Regions from separate parts of the Lysinibacillus sp. FSL R5-0849 genome, predicted to be linked through region 1. Evidence: a T-box and tRNA genes for the amino acid it is inferred to sense, from the RefSeq annotation. Region 1 holds a T-box; the other regions hold tRNA genes.

Region 1 (4,262 bases):
CTGGAAAATTAAATTTCATCGTTTGATCAAATGAACTCATGACCAGCACCTCGCTTTCAGAAATAAGGAGATGTGCGAACAAGCTCATCTCCAATTTCTCTTTATTATAACATGTTTTGGTGAATTAATTAAATGGATTTAACATAATCATACACAGAAAGTAGTGCTTCATCAAGTTTTGAAGCTTCTTTTGCTCCTGCCATCGCCATATCAGGACGACCGCCACCTTTACCACCACAAGCTTCTGCAACCATTTTCACGATATTTCCAGCATGGTAATTGCCACCAACTAATTCTTTGGATACTCCAGCACATAGCATAACCTTATCACCATCCACTGCTCCAAGAACGATAACAGCCTTTGGCATTTTCACCTTCAAATCATCCATCATCTGACGCAGTTGGTTATTGTCTTTTGCTTCTACCTTTGTAGAAAGAACTGTGACATCTCCAATTGTTTGTGCTGCATCAACAATTGCCCCAGCCTGAGCATTGGCAATTTTTTGAGATAATGCTTCATTGTCACGTTGTAATTCTTTGTAGTCACCTTGTAAGGCTTGTACTTTTGTTACGATATCTTTAGGATTTGCTTTTAACAATGCTGCCGCATCATTTAAAAGAGCTTCTTCTTCTTTGACTACTTCATAAGCCACTTTACCTGTAACTGCTTCAATACGACGAGTACCCGCACCAATTCCACCTTCTGAAACAATTTTAAAGAAACCAATTTCAGAAGAGCGTTTTACATGGATACCACCGCATAGCTCGATGGAATAGTCTCCGATTGAAACGACACGTACAACATCGCCATATTTTTCGCCGAATAACGCCATTGCACCCATTTCTTTCGCTTTATCGATAGCCATTTCTTCAATAACGACCTCTATATCATCCCACACTTTTTCATTTACAATACGTTCAATTTGCTGTAATTCCTCTTTAGTCACTTGACCAAAGTGAGAGAAGTCAAAGCGTAAACGATCAGGGCCTACATATGATCCAGCTTGGTTGACATGATCACCTAATACATCTTTTAACGCACGTTGCATAATATGTGTCGCTGTATGGTTTTTAATAATTAAATTGCGATCATCACGATTAACAATTGCTTGGACAGCATCTTCCACATGCATTTCACCTGATTCAACAACTACTGTATGGAGCGGCTGACCATTTGGTGCCTTTTGAACATCCTTTACTACAGCAGTGAAGCTATCATTAGAAATGATACCGCTATCGGCAATTTGACCACCCATTTCAGCATAGAATGGTGTTTGAGCTAAAATAACTAAAGCTTCTTGGCCTTCAGATGCTACTTTTTCTACTTGACCATTCACAATCATTGCAGCAATTTCAGTATTAGCTACTAATGTGTCAAAGCCAACAAATTCACTGGCAACCGTTAAGTTTGCTAATACTTCATTTTGTACTTGCATAGAGTCAACATCTTGACGAGCCGCACGCGCACGTTCACGTTGTTCCTCCATCGCCGTTTCGAAGCCTTCATGATCGACTTTCATTCCTACTTCTTCTGCATATTCTTCCGTTAACTCGATTGGGAAACCGTAAGTATCATATAAACGGAAAGCATCTGCTCCTGGGATAAAATCATGACCAGCCGCTTTTTGTGATTCTGCTACTTCATTAAAGATTGCAAGACCACCATCTAATGTTTCATGGAAACGAATTTCTTCATTCTTAATAACGCGTTGAATAAATTCACTTTTTTCCGTTACCTCTGGATAGAAGCCTTCCATGATTTTGCCCACTGTTGGGACCAATTCAAACATAAATGGTTTCTCAATACCAATTTGTTTTGCATAGCGTACAGCACGACGTAGTAAGCGGCGTAATACATAGCCACGGCCTTCGTTTGAAGGAAGGGCACCGTCACCAATAGCAAACGCTACCGTACGAATGTGGTCTGCAACAACTTTAAATGGCGTATTTATATCTTCTTCAGAGCCGAAGATTTCATTTAAATCTACTTCACTTGGGCGTTTGTATTTACGGTTGGCAAATTCCTCAATTTTTTCAATGATAGGCATGAATAAATCCGTATCGAAATTCGTTGGTACATTTTGAACCACGGAAACAATACGTTCTAGTCCCATACCAGTATCAATATTTTGCTTTGGTAGTGGTGTATACGTTCCATCAGGATTATGGTTGAATTGAGAGAACACTAGGTTCCAAATTTCTAGATAACGTTCATTTTCCCCGCCTGGATACATTTCTGGGTCATTTTCGTCAGAGCCATATTCTACGCCGCGGTCATAGAAAATCTCTGAGTTTGGACCAGATGGACCTTCTCCAATATCCCAAAAGTTCCCCTCTAAACGAATTAAACGTTCTTCAGGAATACCAATTTCTTGATGCCAAACATCATACGCTTCCTGATCTTCAGGATGGATTGTGATAGATAGTAATTCAGGATCAAAGCCCATCCACTTTTTATCCGTTAAAAATTCCCAAGCATAATGAATAGCTTCTTTTTTGAAGTAATCCCCAATAGAAAAGTTTCCTAGCATTTCAAAGAAAGTATGGTGACGCGCCGTTTTACCTACATTTTCAATATCGTTAGTACGAATTGATTTTTGTGCATTTGTAATTCGAGGATTGTCAGGAATAACACGACCGTCAAAATACGGTTTAAGTGTAGCAACACCTGAGTTAATCCAAAGTAGGGATGGATCATTGATTGGCACTAGAGGCGCAGACGGTTCATGGTGATGCCCCTTTTCTTTAAAAAATTCCAAATACATTTGACGAATATCTACTGCTTTCATTGGATAAATTCCTCCTAGTTTATATTGTAAAATCACGATATGAATCAGACCTTGACGCCCCATCTATTCTCTGCAAACAAACATTGGTACCAACAACTATAAATGGAATTATTTTACTAAATGAAAATAAAAAAGCCCTCATCCCCAAAAAGGGACGAGGACTTATCATCTGTCTCGCGGTACCACCCTAGTTGTAAGTAAAAATTCTTACTTACCTCTTTAGCACTTGTAACGTCAGTGAACGGCAGGGATTAACTGCACTCCGGAGTAGCTTTCGGTATTTGCACTGTGAGGATTTTTTCAGCCAAGAAATCCTTTTCTTCTACACGTGCAATTACGTACTTTTTCCATCGTCGTGTTTACTTTTTCTAACGAAATTATAAGAAAAATCTATTCACCTGTCAATTGGCACTAATACGACAAATCATAACTAAGCAATCATTCTTCTGAAGTATGCCCACATTCCCCAAGTAAATAACACTAAAAAGGCACTCAGTGCAATCGTTGTCATAGGTGAATCTTGATAAGGTAATGGTACATTCATGCCAAAGAAGCTAGTAATAACAGTTAAAGGCAACATAATTGTAGAAATAACGGTTAATAAGTTCAGCTTTTCAATAGACTTGCCACTAATAATCGAGTAATACGTATCTAATGTGCTATTAACTAAGTCTCGATACGTTTCAGTGGAGTCGACAATCCGTTCAAGATGATCATTTAAATCCTTATAGAAAGGGATATTTTCCTCTTGTATATCAAATTTCCATTGTCCATTAATTGTAGAAAAAATTCTTCGTTGCGGCATGATAGCCTGACGAATTAAAATAATTGTTCGTTTTAATGAAAGGAATTCTTCTGTAACTACTTTCGGTTGATAATCATAAACTTCTTCTTCTAGCTCATCAATCCGTGCCCGAATTCGCTCTAATACAGGGAAATACTCGTCTGTAATTCCATCAATGATCGTATGCAATAAAAAATCAGTGCCTTTTTCTAAATATTTCGCACTATTTAAACAAACTTTTTCTATATGGCCAAGCCATTGTAATTTTTGTTTATGGACGGTAACAATATAATTGGGTCCCATAAAAATATTTAACTCGACCGTTGTAATTTCATTGTTACTTTTTTCATTGTAGATAGGTGCATGGAAAACGAAAAATTTATAATCCCCATAACTATCCATTTTCGGGCGTGAGCCTTCATGTAAGCAATCTTCCACTGCTAGTGGATGAAAGCCAAATACATCTGCTATATTATTTAATTCATTATGACTATACGCATATAAATCCACCCATAATAAATCCTCGCTATGAATGGGAAGTCTTAAATCATTCATTTTGAAATCGTGTTGAACTGTTTTGCTATTGTGATTGAAATAGTGAATTTTAATCATGTTACTTCACCTCGTGTTTTATTATAAAAAGTAACAAAAGGTCATTGTTTAAAACCTTCTGTCGGTGCCGGCGATAA
Region 2 (4,262 bases), 420 kb from region 1:
TGCCATTAGCAGGTTTTATTGGTGCTACTGTAGTTGGGTGTTTGGTTTACCTATTTGCATGGAAAGATGGTGTTACGCCAAATCGTCTTGTTTTAATCGGTATTAGTGTATCCGCATTGATGCAAGCCATTACGACCATGCTAATGATTATTGGTCCTATCTATCAAGCAAGTGAAGCAAATAAGTGGATTACTGGGAGCGTCAAAAGCGCAGACTGGGATCAAGTTCAAATCGTTGTGCCCTTAATACTAGTACTCCTACTTGTCACGTTCTTTACTACACGTCAGTTAAATGTACAAGAATTAGGTGATGATACAGCGGCAGGATTAGGACAATCCGTTCAAAAAACTCGTCTATATTTAATTCTGTTATGTTGCTGCTTAGTAGCAAGTGCCATTTCCTTTGCGGGGGCAATTGGATTTGTAGGGTTGATGGCCCCTCATATCGCACGTCGTATCGTTGGTTCATCATTCGGAGTACTTGTGCCAACATCCGCAGCCATTGGAGCATTGCTCGTAATGGTTGCGGATATTATCGGTCGTACTGCGTTTAGCCCTTTAGAAGTGCCAGCTGGTGTCTTTACTGCTGCCATCGGTGCTCCTTATTTTATCTATTTATTATTTAGAAATCCTAATAAATAAAGGAGTTCATACATCATGACTGAATCCTTATTAACTAAATCCCTAACATTAAGTTATGGTGATTCCAATATTATCGAAGATCTCAATTTATCTATCCCTTTGAATGAAATTACTGTCTTAATTGGAGCGAACGGCTGTGGCAAATCTACACTTTTACGCTCTATTGCTCGATTATTAAAGCCCAAAAAGGGATCTGTGTTATTAGATGGCGAAGATATTTTTAAACTATCTACAAAGCAAGTAGCTAAAAACCTTTCTATACTTCCTCAATCACCAGTAGCACCAGAAGGCTTAACGGTTCTACAGCTCGTTAAACAAGGACGATTTCCTTATCAAAGTTGGCGCCAGCAATGGACGGAGAAGGACGAGGAAATTGTGATGAATGCCTTAAAAGCAACAGGTACGGAGCAATTACGAGATAGACCAGTGGATGAGCTATCAGGTGGGCAACGTCAACGTGCATGGATTGCTATGACACTTGCTCAAGATACAGATATTATTCTTTTAGATGAGCCTACAACCTATTTAGATCTAACTCATCAAATAGAAGTGTTAGATTTATTATTTGAATTAAATCAACAGCAAAAGCGAACAATTATTATGGTCTTACATGATATAAACCTCGCTTGTCGTTATGCCGATCATATCATTACTGTACGTGATCGAGGAGTTTATCGCCAAGGTAAGCCTGAAGAGATCATGACGACAGAATTAGTTAGCCATGTATTTGATCTTGAATGTCAAATGACATCAGATCCAATCTTTGGAACACCTTTATGTATTCCTTATGGTAAAGGACGAAATATTACGTAAGTCTTCAAAAAACAACAAGCCTTCGCCGATTGATTATCTGGCGAAGGCTTTCTTGTTACCTGTTCTTTTCCGTTCATAAAAAAAGTGCAGTAGATGTAAATTCATCTACTGCACTTAGTATGACCCGTACGGGATTCGAACCCGTGTTACCGCCGTGAAAGGGCGGTGTCTTAACCACTTGACCAACGGGCCAATGGCGGAGAAGGAGGGATTTGAACCCTCGCGCCGGTTACCCGACCTACACCCTTAGCAGGGGCGCCTCTTCAGCCTCTTGAGTACTTCCCCACACAAAAAAATGGCTCCGAAGGCAGGACTCGAACCTGCGACAACCTGATTAACAGTCAGGTGCTACTACCAACTGAGCTACTTCGGAATAAATAATGGGCCTAAATGGACTCGAACCATCGACCTCACGCTTATCAGGCGTGCGCTCTAACCAGCTGAGCTATAGGCCCTTGGAGCGGGTGATGAGAATCGAACTCACGACATCAGCTTGGAAGGCTGAGGTTTTACCATTAAACTACACCCGCATAAATGGTGGGTCAGGACGGAATCGAACCGCCGACACTTAGAGCTTCAATCTAATGCTCTACCAACTGAGCTACTGACCCATTTCGTCCATGCTAAGCTTGCTCACTTTTTGCTTCTCATGTCTATAAAAAAATGGCGGTCCCGACCGGGATCGAACCGGCGATCTCCTGCGTGACAGGCAGGCATGTTAACCGCTACACCACGGGACCATTTGGTTGCGGGGGCCGGATTTGAACCAACGACCTTCGGGTTATGAGCCCGACGAGCTACCACTGCTCCACCCCGCGATAATCTTATTGTCTTTTCGAGTTTTTAAAGCACCATTTATGAATAAAACTGGAGGAGGTAGAGGGATTCGAACCCCCGCGCGGTGTTACCCGCCTGTCGGTTTTCAAGACCGATCCCTTCAGCCAGACTTGGGTATACCTCCGTAATAATATATAAATGATGGACCTTGCAGGACTCGAACCTGCGACCGGACGGTTATGAGCCGTCTGCTCTAACCAACTGAGCTAAAGGTCCTTAAGATGGCGGCAGAGGGGATCGAACCCCCGACCTTACGGGTATGAACCGTACGCTCTAGCCAGCTGAGCTACGCCGCCAGGATCTTTATACTGGTTAATTACTATGGTGGAGCCTAGCGGGATCGAACCGCTGACCTCCTGCGTGCAAGGCAGGCGCTCTCCCAGCTGAGCTAAGGCCCCATAATATTTTTTGGAAATGGTCGGGAAGACAGGATTCGAACCTGCGACCCCTTGGTCCCAAACCAAGTGCTCTACCAAGCTGAGCTACTTCCCGTTGTTCTTATGGCGCGCCCGACAGGAGTCGAACCCATAACCTTCTGATCCGTAGTCAGACGCTCTATCCAATTGAGCTACGGGCGCATATAAAATGGTGCCGAGGACCGGAATCGAACCGGTACGGTAGTCACCTACCGCAGGATTTTAAGTCCTGTGCGTCTGCCAGTTCCGCCACCCCGGCACATTTGGAGCGGAAGACGAGGTTCGAACTCGCGACCCCCACCTTGGCAAGGTGGTGTTCTACCACTGAACTACTTCCGCATGTGCATAAGTTTTTTTATCTGGCATATTGAAAAATGGTGCGGGTGAAGGGAGTCGAACCCCCACGCCTTGCGGCGCTAGATCCTAAGTCTAGTGCGTCTGCCAATTCCGCCACACCCGCTTAATATGGTTGGTACTTATAAATGGTGAGCCATGAAGGACTCGAACCTTCGACCCTCTGATTAAAAGTCAGATGCTCTACCAACTGAGCTAATGGCTCGTCTGAAATGGTGCCGGCTATAGGAATCGAACCCACGACCTACTGATTACAAGTCAGTTGCTCTACCTGCTGAGCTAAACCGGCAAATGATGGAGGATGACGGGCTCGAACCGCCGACCCTCTGCTTGTAAGGCAGATGCTCTCCCAGCTGAGCTAATCCTCCTGGGTATTATGCCTAGCGACGTCCTACTCTCACAGGGGGAAGCCCCCAACTACCATCGGCGCTAAAGAGCTTAACTTCCGTGTTCGGTATGGGAACGGGTGTGACCTCTTTGCCATCATCACTAGACTACTTTATTATGTATCTTGTTTTGAAGTTGTTTACCTGTCCTTCAAGACAAGAATTATTGTATAACGTTTTCTCATATTGTGCAATACTTTTTTATAAAAAAAAGAAATTATTACTTTTAAAAGATATTTTTGTTAAGAAAGAGAAAATATTGCCCTGCAAAATATTATATCAATAGTTGTTTCAAAAGAAAACAATTATTTTTCATCTATATATTTTCAGCTTATGATCTTGCTTAAAACTTGCTACTAAATAGTAGCAAGTTCCATAGTCAATCTATCAATTTCTTTAAATGTTGTTGAATCTCCGAAAGATATTCTAAAGAATTGCCGTGCCGTTTCCATTGAATAATTCATAGATAAAATGGCTTTTGTTCCAGATTCGCTATGAATATCACACGCACTTCCCGTTGATATACTGATCCCTGCCTCGTTTAATTTTAATAATACATATTGCCCCTCCACTTTACTCATCATGACACCACAAATATTTGGCAATTGCTGCTTACACTCTATTAGTCGAACTGTTTTTGGTAGACGACTTTTAAAATATCTTCTTAATTCCTCGTAATGCTGTCTTTCATAACTATTATTTTCAACCGCTGCCGCAAAGGAAACAATGGCAGGTGTATCTAAAGTTCCCCCTCTTAATCCTCTTTCATGAGTTACGCCTGGTGTCAGTGCTGGAACACGAATTGCAGGGTTTAT
Region 3 (4,262 bases), 1.7 Mb from region 1:
AACCCATGCCCCTTAGCGGGGCAGGAGACAGTGTCAGGCGGACAGTTTGACTGGGGCGGTCGCCTCCTAAAAGGTAACGGAGGCGCCCAAAGGTTCCCTCAGAATGGTTGGAAATCATTCGTAGAGTGTAAAGGCACAAGGGAGCTTGACTGCGAGACCTACAAGTCGAGCAGGGTCGAAAGACGGGCTTAGTGATCCGGTGGTTCCGCATGGAAGGGCCATCGCTCAACGGATAAAAGCTACCCCGGGGATAACAGGCTTATCTCCCCCAAGAGTCCACATCGACGGGGAGGTTTGGCACCTCGATGTCGGCTCATCGCATCCTGGGGCTGTAGTCGGTCCCAAGGGTTGGGCTGTTCGCCCATTAAAGCGGTACGCGAGCTGGGTTCAGAACGTCGTGAGACAGTTCGGTCCCTATCCGTCGTGGGCGTAGGAAATTTGAGAGGAGCTGTCCTTAGTACGAGAGGACCGGGATGGACACACCGCTGGTGTACCAGTTGTCTTGCCAAAGGCATCGCTGGGTAGCTATGTGTGGACGGGATAAGTGCTGAAAGCATCTAAGCATGAAGCCCCCCTCAAGATGAGATTTCCCATTACGCAAGTAAGTAAGATCCCTCAAAGACGATGAGGTAGATAGGTTCGAGGTGGAAGTGTGGTGACACATGGAGCTGACGAATACTAATCGATCGAGGACTTAACCAAAAAAGTTTGAAACCTTCAATGAACCGTTTATCCAGTTTTGAAAGAATAAGCTTTCAATTGAATAAGTGAAGTGATGATGGCAAAGAGGTCACACCCGTTCCCATACCGAACACGGAAGTTAAGCTCTTTAGCGCCGATGGTAGTTGGGGGCTTCCCCCTGTGAGAGTAGGACGTCGCTTCGCTTATTTTTTATGGAGGATTAGCTCAGTTGGGAGAGCACCTGCCTTACAAGCAGGGGGTCGGCGGTTCGAGCCCGTCATCCTCCACCATTTTGGTCCCGTGGTGTAGCGGTTAACATGCCTGCCTGTCACGCAGGAGATCGCCGGTTCGATCCCGGTCGGGACCGTTATTTTTTTATTGCCGGTGTAGCTCAGTTGGTAGAGCAACTGACTTGTAATCAGTAGGTCGTGGGTTCGACTCCTATCGCCGGCACCATTATTCCCTTGGAGGGGTAGCGAAGTGGCTAAACGCGGCGGACTGTAAATCCGCTCCTTAGGGTTCGGCGGTTCGAATCCGTCCCCCTCCACCATTTTAGGGGCATAGTTCAACGGTAGAATAGAGGTCTCCAAAACCTTTGGTGTGGGTTCGATTCCTACTGCCCCTGCCAGGTATTGAGGTACTCGTTCATATATGGCTGTTATTATATAGTGGCGGTTGTGGCGAAGTGGTTAACGCATCGGATTGTGGTTCCGACATTCGTGGGTTCGATTCCCATCAGTCGCCCCATTTTAAAATTGGGGTATAGCCAAGCGGTAAGGCAACGGATTTTGATTCCGTCATGCCTAGGTTCGAATCCTAGTACCCCAGCCATTTTTTATTTTACGAGCCATTAGCTCAGTTGGTAGAGCATCTGACTTTTAATCAGAGGGTCGAAGGTTCGAGTCCTTCATGGCTCATCATTTTTTATTAATTTTGCGCCCGTAGCTCAATTGGATAGAGCGTCTGACTACGGATCAGAAGGTTATGGGTTCGACTCCTGTCGGGCGCGCCAATTTATTCATGTTTTCGGAATGTAGCTCAGCTTGGTAGAGCACTTGGTTTGGGACCAAGGGGTCGTAGGTTCGAATCCTGTCATTCCGATCATCTATAAATGGGGCCTTAGCTCAGCTGGGAGAGCGCCTGCCTTGCACGCAGGAGGTCAGCGGTTCGATCCCGCTAGGCTCCACCATTTTAATATTTTTGGAGGTATACCCAAGTCTGGCTGAAGGGATCGGTCTTGAAAACCGACAGGCGGGTAACACCGCGCGGGGGTTCGAATCCCTCTACCTCCTCCATTTCGGGTCAGTAGCTCAGTTGGTAGAGCATTAGATTGAAGCTCTAAGTGTCGGCGGTTCGATTCCGTCCTGACCCACCATTATTTGCGGGTGTAGTTTAATGGTAAAACCTCAGCCTTCCAAGCTGATGTCGTGAGTTCGATTCTCATCACCCGCTCCAAAATGGGCCTATAGCTCAGCTGGTTAGAGCGCACGCCTGATAAGCGTGAGGTCGATGGTTCGAGTCCATTTAGGCCCATCATTATTCCGAAGTAGCTCAGTTGGTAGTAGCACCTGACTGTTAATCAGGTTGTCGCAGGTTCGAGTCCTGCCTTCGGAGCCACGGCCCGTTGGTCAAGTGGTTAAGACACCGCCCTTTCACGGCGGTAACACGGGTTCGAATCCCGTACGGGTCATCAAGCATGTAGCACAGTTGTGTGCTACATGCTTTTTTTATCTTTGCATAAACAGGTATCAAAGCTATAAATCCTTTGACAAGGTTTTGTAGCTTTTTAATGTTAGGTCTAAACATTTCCTTCTACCAAATGCTCATAATCCCTCTCTTTTTATAGGCTCGTTTAAAGGAGTACTATAATTCAATTACTACTTGGAACGATGCTTTATAGTAAATTTGAACAAACTATTTCATATATGCAATATGTATGTTTTTTCACTAGCTATTTTCATGGTGCTTATTGCCTCGTTCCTCTAATATGAGGATAAGTGGAGGAATCGATATGAATATACAGGAGATACAATGTTTTTTAAATCAATACCAGCTGGAACAAAATGAATCCAAACTTTGGTTAGAAAATAGATTACAACTGATTAAAAGTGCAGGGGAATATAAGCCTACAACAGAGGAGCTAGTTTTTGGCGCACGAGTTGCATGGCGTAATAGCAATAAATGTATTGGACGGTTGTTTTGGCAATCATTGCATGTAGTAGATGCACGAGAAGTTTTAGATGAACAGGGCATTTTTCAAAAGTTACTAGAGCATATTGAGTATGCCACTAATCATGGGAAAATTCGTCCAACTATAACAGTGTTTGCAACTGACAGAGTACGGATTTGGAATCATCAGCTAATTCGTTATGCAGGCTACGAAACAGAAGAAGGCATTATTGGAGATGCACATTCCATCATTTTTACAAAAGTATGTGAATCGATGGGCTGGAAAGGCGAGCGTACGCCGTTTGATGTATTACCACTTGTCATACAGGTAGATGGACATGCTCCCCAACTATTTACGATTCCTACCGAGTATATTTTAGAGGTTCCAATACGTCATCCGGAATCGGAAGCTGTAGAGAAATTAGAATTGAAATGGTATGCTGTTCCTATTATTTCGAGTATGCGTTTTCAAATGGCTGGCATTGATTTTCAAGCAGCTCCATTTAATGGCTGGTATATGGGGACTGAAATTGGGGCACGCAATTTAGCCGATCATGAGCGTTATAATATGCTCCCAGCTATTGCGGATATATTTAATCTGGATACAACCAAACAAGCTTCTCTTTGGCGTGACCGAGCATTAGTGGAGCTCAATATAGCTGTCCTTCATTCTTTTAAAGAGAATGGTGTGAGCATTGTAGATCATCATACTGCTGCTCAGCAGTTTAAATTATTTGAGGAAGCTGAGGAATCAGCAGGGCGAGAAGTTACGGGTAACTGGACATGGTTAATCCCACCACTTTCCCCTGCGACCACTCATATATTCCATAAGCCTTATGTAAATACCTACCATACGCCCAATTATTTTTATCAGAAACCATGTTATTAACTTTAAAGGAGTTGTTCATAAACGAACAGCTCCTAAGTACCTTTTTAGGAGAGAGGCAATTCAAGATGTTGAACCAAAATATTTCGAATATCCCTTGGCAACAATTGACGACACCTTATGGCAGAGGAACAGACATTCCTCGCCTAATTGAACAGGAACAATATCAAGAGCTGACTGAACTAATCGAACATCAAGGAACACTTTGGCAGGTGACGCCATGGGTTTTGCTTATTCTTTTAAAAAAGCTTTCAAGTAAAAATGTGAAGGAAGTCTCCTTAGCAGAAATAGAGCTTTATTTAGCTGTGGCTCATGCAATAACTGAGGATTATCAAGATTCAACACATAACGTTTCAACGATGCAAGAGCTTTTGGATACGAAATATTTATGGGTGGAAAATGAAGAGGATGATGAGCTGGAATGGGAGGAAGATACACCTAGAGGCTATGAACCAGAAGCTTTTTTAGGCTATTATTATTTTAGTTTTTTACTCCTTCAAGAGGCAATCCCTGTTTTTACTGCTAT

The links. The T-box of region 1 lies ahead of alaS (alanine--tRNA ligase). A T-box ahead of a tRNA ligase gene usually reads a tRNA of that ligase, here a tRNA-Ala.
Region 2: it encodes a tRNA-Ala, which carries the amino acid that the T-box ahead of alaS (alanine--tRNA ligase) is inferred to sense. The anticodon was not compared.
Region 3: it encodes a tRNA-Ala, which carries the amino acid that the T-box ahead of alaS (alanine--tRNA ligase) is inferred to sense. The anticodon was not compared.

Annotation. Positions count from the first base shown of each region.
Region 1 is NZ_CP152004.1:3,217,790-3,222,051, forward strand. Features, by position in the region: gene MKY80_RS15855 (IreB family regulatory phosphoprotein) at 1-40, opposite strand, end outside; gene alaS (alanine--tRNA ligase) at 129-2,789, opposite strand; T-box leader at 2,937-3,152, opposite strand; gene corA (magnesium/cobalt transporter CorA) at 3,220-4,185, opposite strand.
Region 2 is NZ_CP152004.1:3,632,931-3,637,192, forward strand. Features, by position in the region: gene MKY80_RS17800 (iron ABC transporter permease) at 1-641, shown strand, start outside; gene MKY80_RS17805 (ABC transporter ATP-binding protein) at 657-1,454, shown strand; tRNA gene MKY80_RS17810 (tRNA-Glu) at 1,575-1,646, opposite strand; tRNA gene MKY80_RS17815 (tRNA-Ser) at 1,649-1,739, opposite strand; tRNA gene MKY80_RS17820 (tRNA-Asn) at 1,751-1,827, opposite strand; tRNA gene MKY80_RS17825 (tRNA-Ile) at 1,836-1,909, opposite strand; tRNA gene MKY80_RS17830 (tRNA-Gly) at 1,911-1,984, opposite strand; tRNA gene MKY80_RS17835 (tRNA-Phe) at 1,990-2,065, opposite strand; tRNA gene MKY80_RS17840 (tRNA-Asp) at 2,119-2,194, opposite strand; tRNA gene MKY80_RS17845 (tRNA-Met) at 2,198-2,272, opposite strand; tRNA gene MKY80_RS17850 (tRNA-Ser) at 2,323-2,415, opposite strand; tRNA gene MKY80_RS17855 (tRNA-Ile) at 2,434-2,507, opposite strand; tRNA gene MKY80_RS17860 (tRNA-Met) at 2,514-2,587, opposite strand; tRNA gene MKY80_RS17865 (tRNA-Ala) at 2,614-2,689, opposite strand; tRNA gene MKY80_RS17870 (tRNA-Pro) at 2,707-2,783, opposite strand; tRNA gene MKY80_RS17875 (tRNA-Arg) at 2,793-2,869, opposite strand; tRNA gene MKY80_RS17880 (tRNA-Leu) at 2,878-2,966, opposite strand; tRNA gene MKY80_RS17885 (tRNA-Gly) at 2,972-3,046, opposite strand; tRNA gene MKY80_RS17890 (tRNA-Leu) at 3,083-3,167, opposite strand; tRNA gene MKY80_RS17895 (tRNA-Lys) at 3,191-3,266, opposite strand; tRNA gene MKY80_RS17900 (tRNA-Thr) at 3,275-3,350, opposite strand; tRNA gene MKY80_RS17905 (tRNA-Val) at 3,357-3,429, opposite strand; rRNA gene rrf (5S ribosomal RNA) at 3,440-3,555, opposite strand; gene MKY80_RS17915 (IscS subfamily cysteine desulfurase) at 3,804-4,262, opposite strand, start outside.
Region 3 is NZ_CP152004.1:260,217-264,478, forward strand. Features, by position in the region: rRNA gene MKY80_RS01185 (23S ribosomal RNA) at 1-702, shown strand, start outside; rRNA gene rrf (5S ribosomal RNA) at 769-884, shown strand; tRNA gene MKY80_RS01195 (tRNA-Val) at 896-971, shown strand; tRNA gene MKY80_RS01200 (tRNA-Asp) at 976-1,048, shown strand; tRNA gene MKY80_RS01205 (tRNA-Thr) at 1,062-1,137, shown strand; tRNA gene MKY80_RS01210 (tRNA-Tyr) at 1,148-1,231, shown strand; tRNA gene MKY80_RS01215 (tRNA-Trp) at 1,236-1,309, shown strand; tRNA gene MKY80_RS01220 (tRNA-His) at 1,353-1,428, shown strand; tRNA gene MKY80_RS01225 (tRNA-Gln) at 1,438-1,512, shown strand; tRNA gene MKY80_RS01230 (tRNA-Lys) at 1,526-1,598, shown strand; tRNA gene MKY80_RS01235 (tRNA-Arg) at 1,617-1,693, shown strand; tRNA gene MKY80_RS01240 (tRNA-Pro) at 1,709-1,782, shown strand; tRNA gene MKY80_RS01245 (tRNA-Ala) at 1,795-1,870, shown strand; tRNA gene MKY80_RS01250 (tRNA-Ser) at 1,884-1,976, shown strand; tRNA gene MKY80_RS01255 (tRNA-Phe) at 1,981-2,056, shown strand; tRNA gene MKY80_RS01260 (tRNA-Gly) at 2,063-2,136, shown strand; tRNA gene MKY80_RS01265 (tRNA-Ile) at 2,141-2,214, shown strand; tRNA gene MKY80_RS01270 (tRNA-Asn) at 2,222-2,298, shown strand; tRNA gene MKY80_RS01275 (tRNA-Glu) at 2,300-2,371, shown strand; gene MKY80_RS01280 (nitric oxide synthase oxygenase) at 2,693-3,739, shown strand; gene MKY80_RS01285 (hypothetical protein) at 3,805-4,262, shown strand, end outside.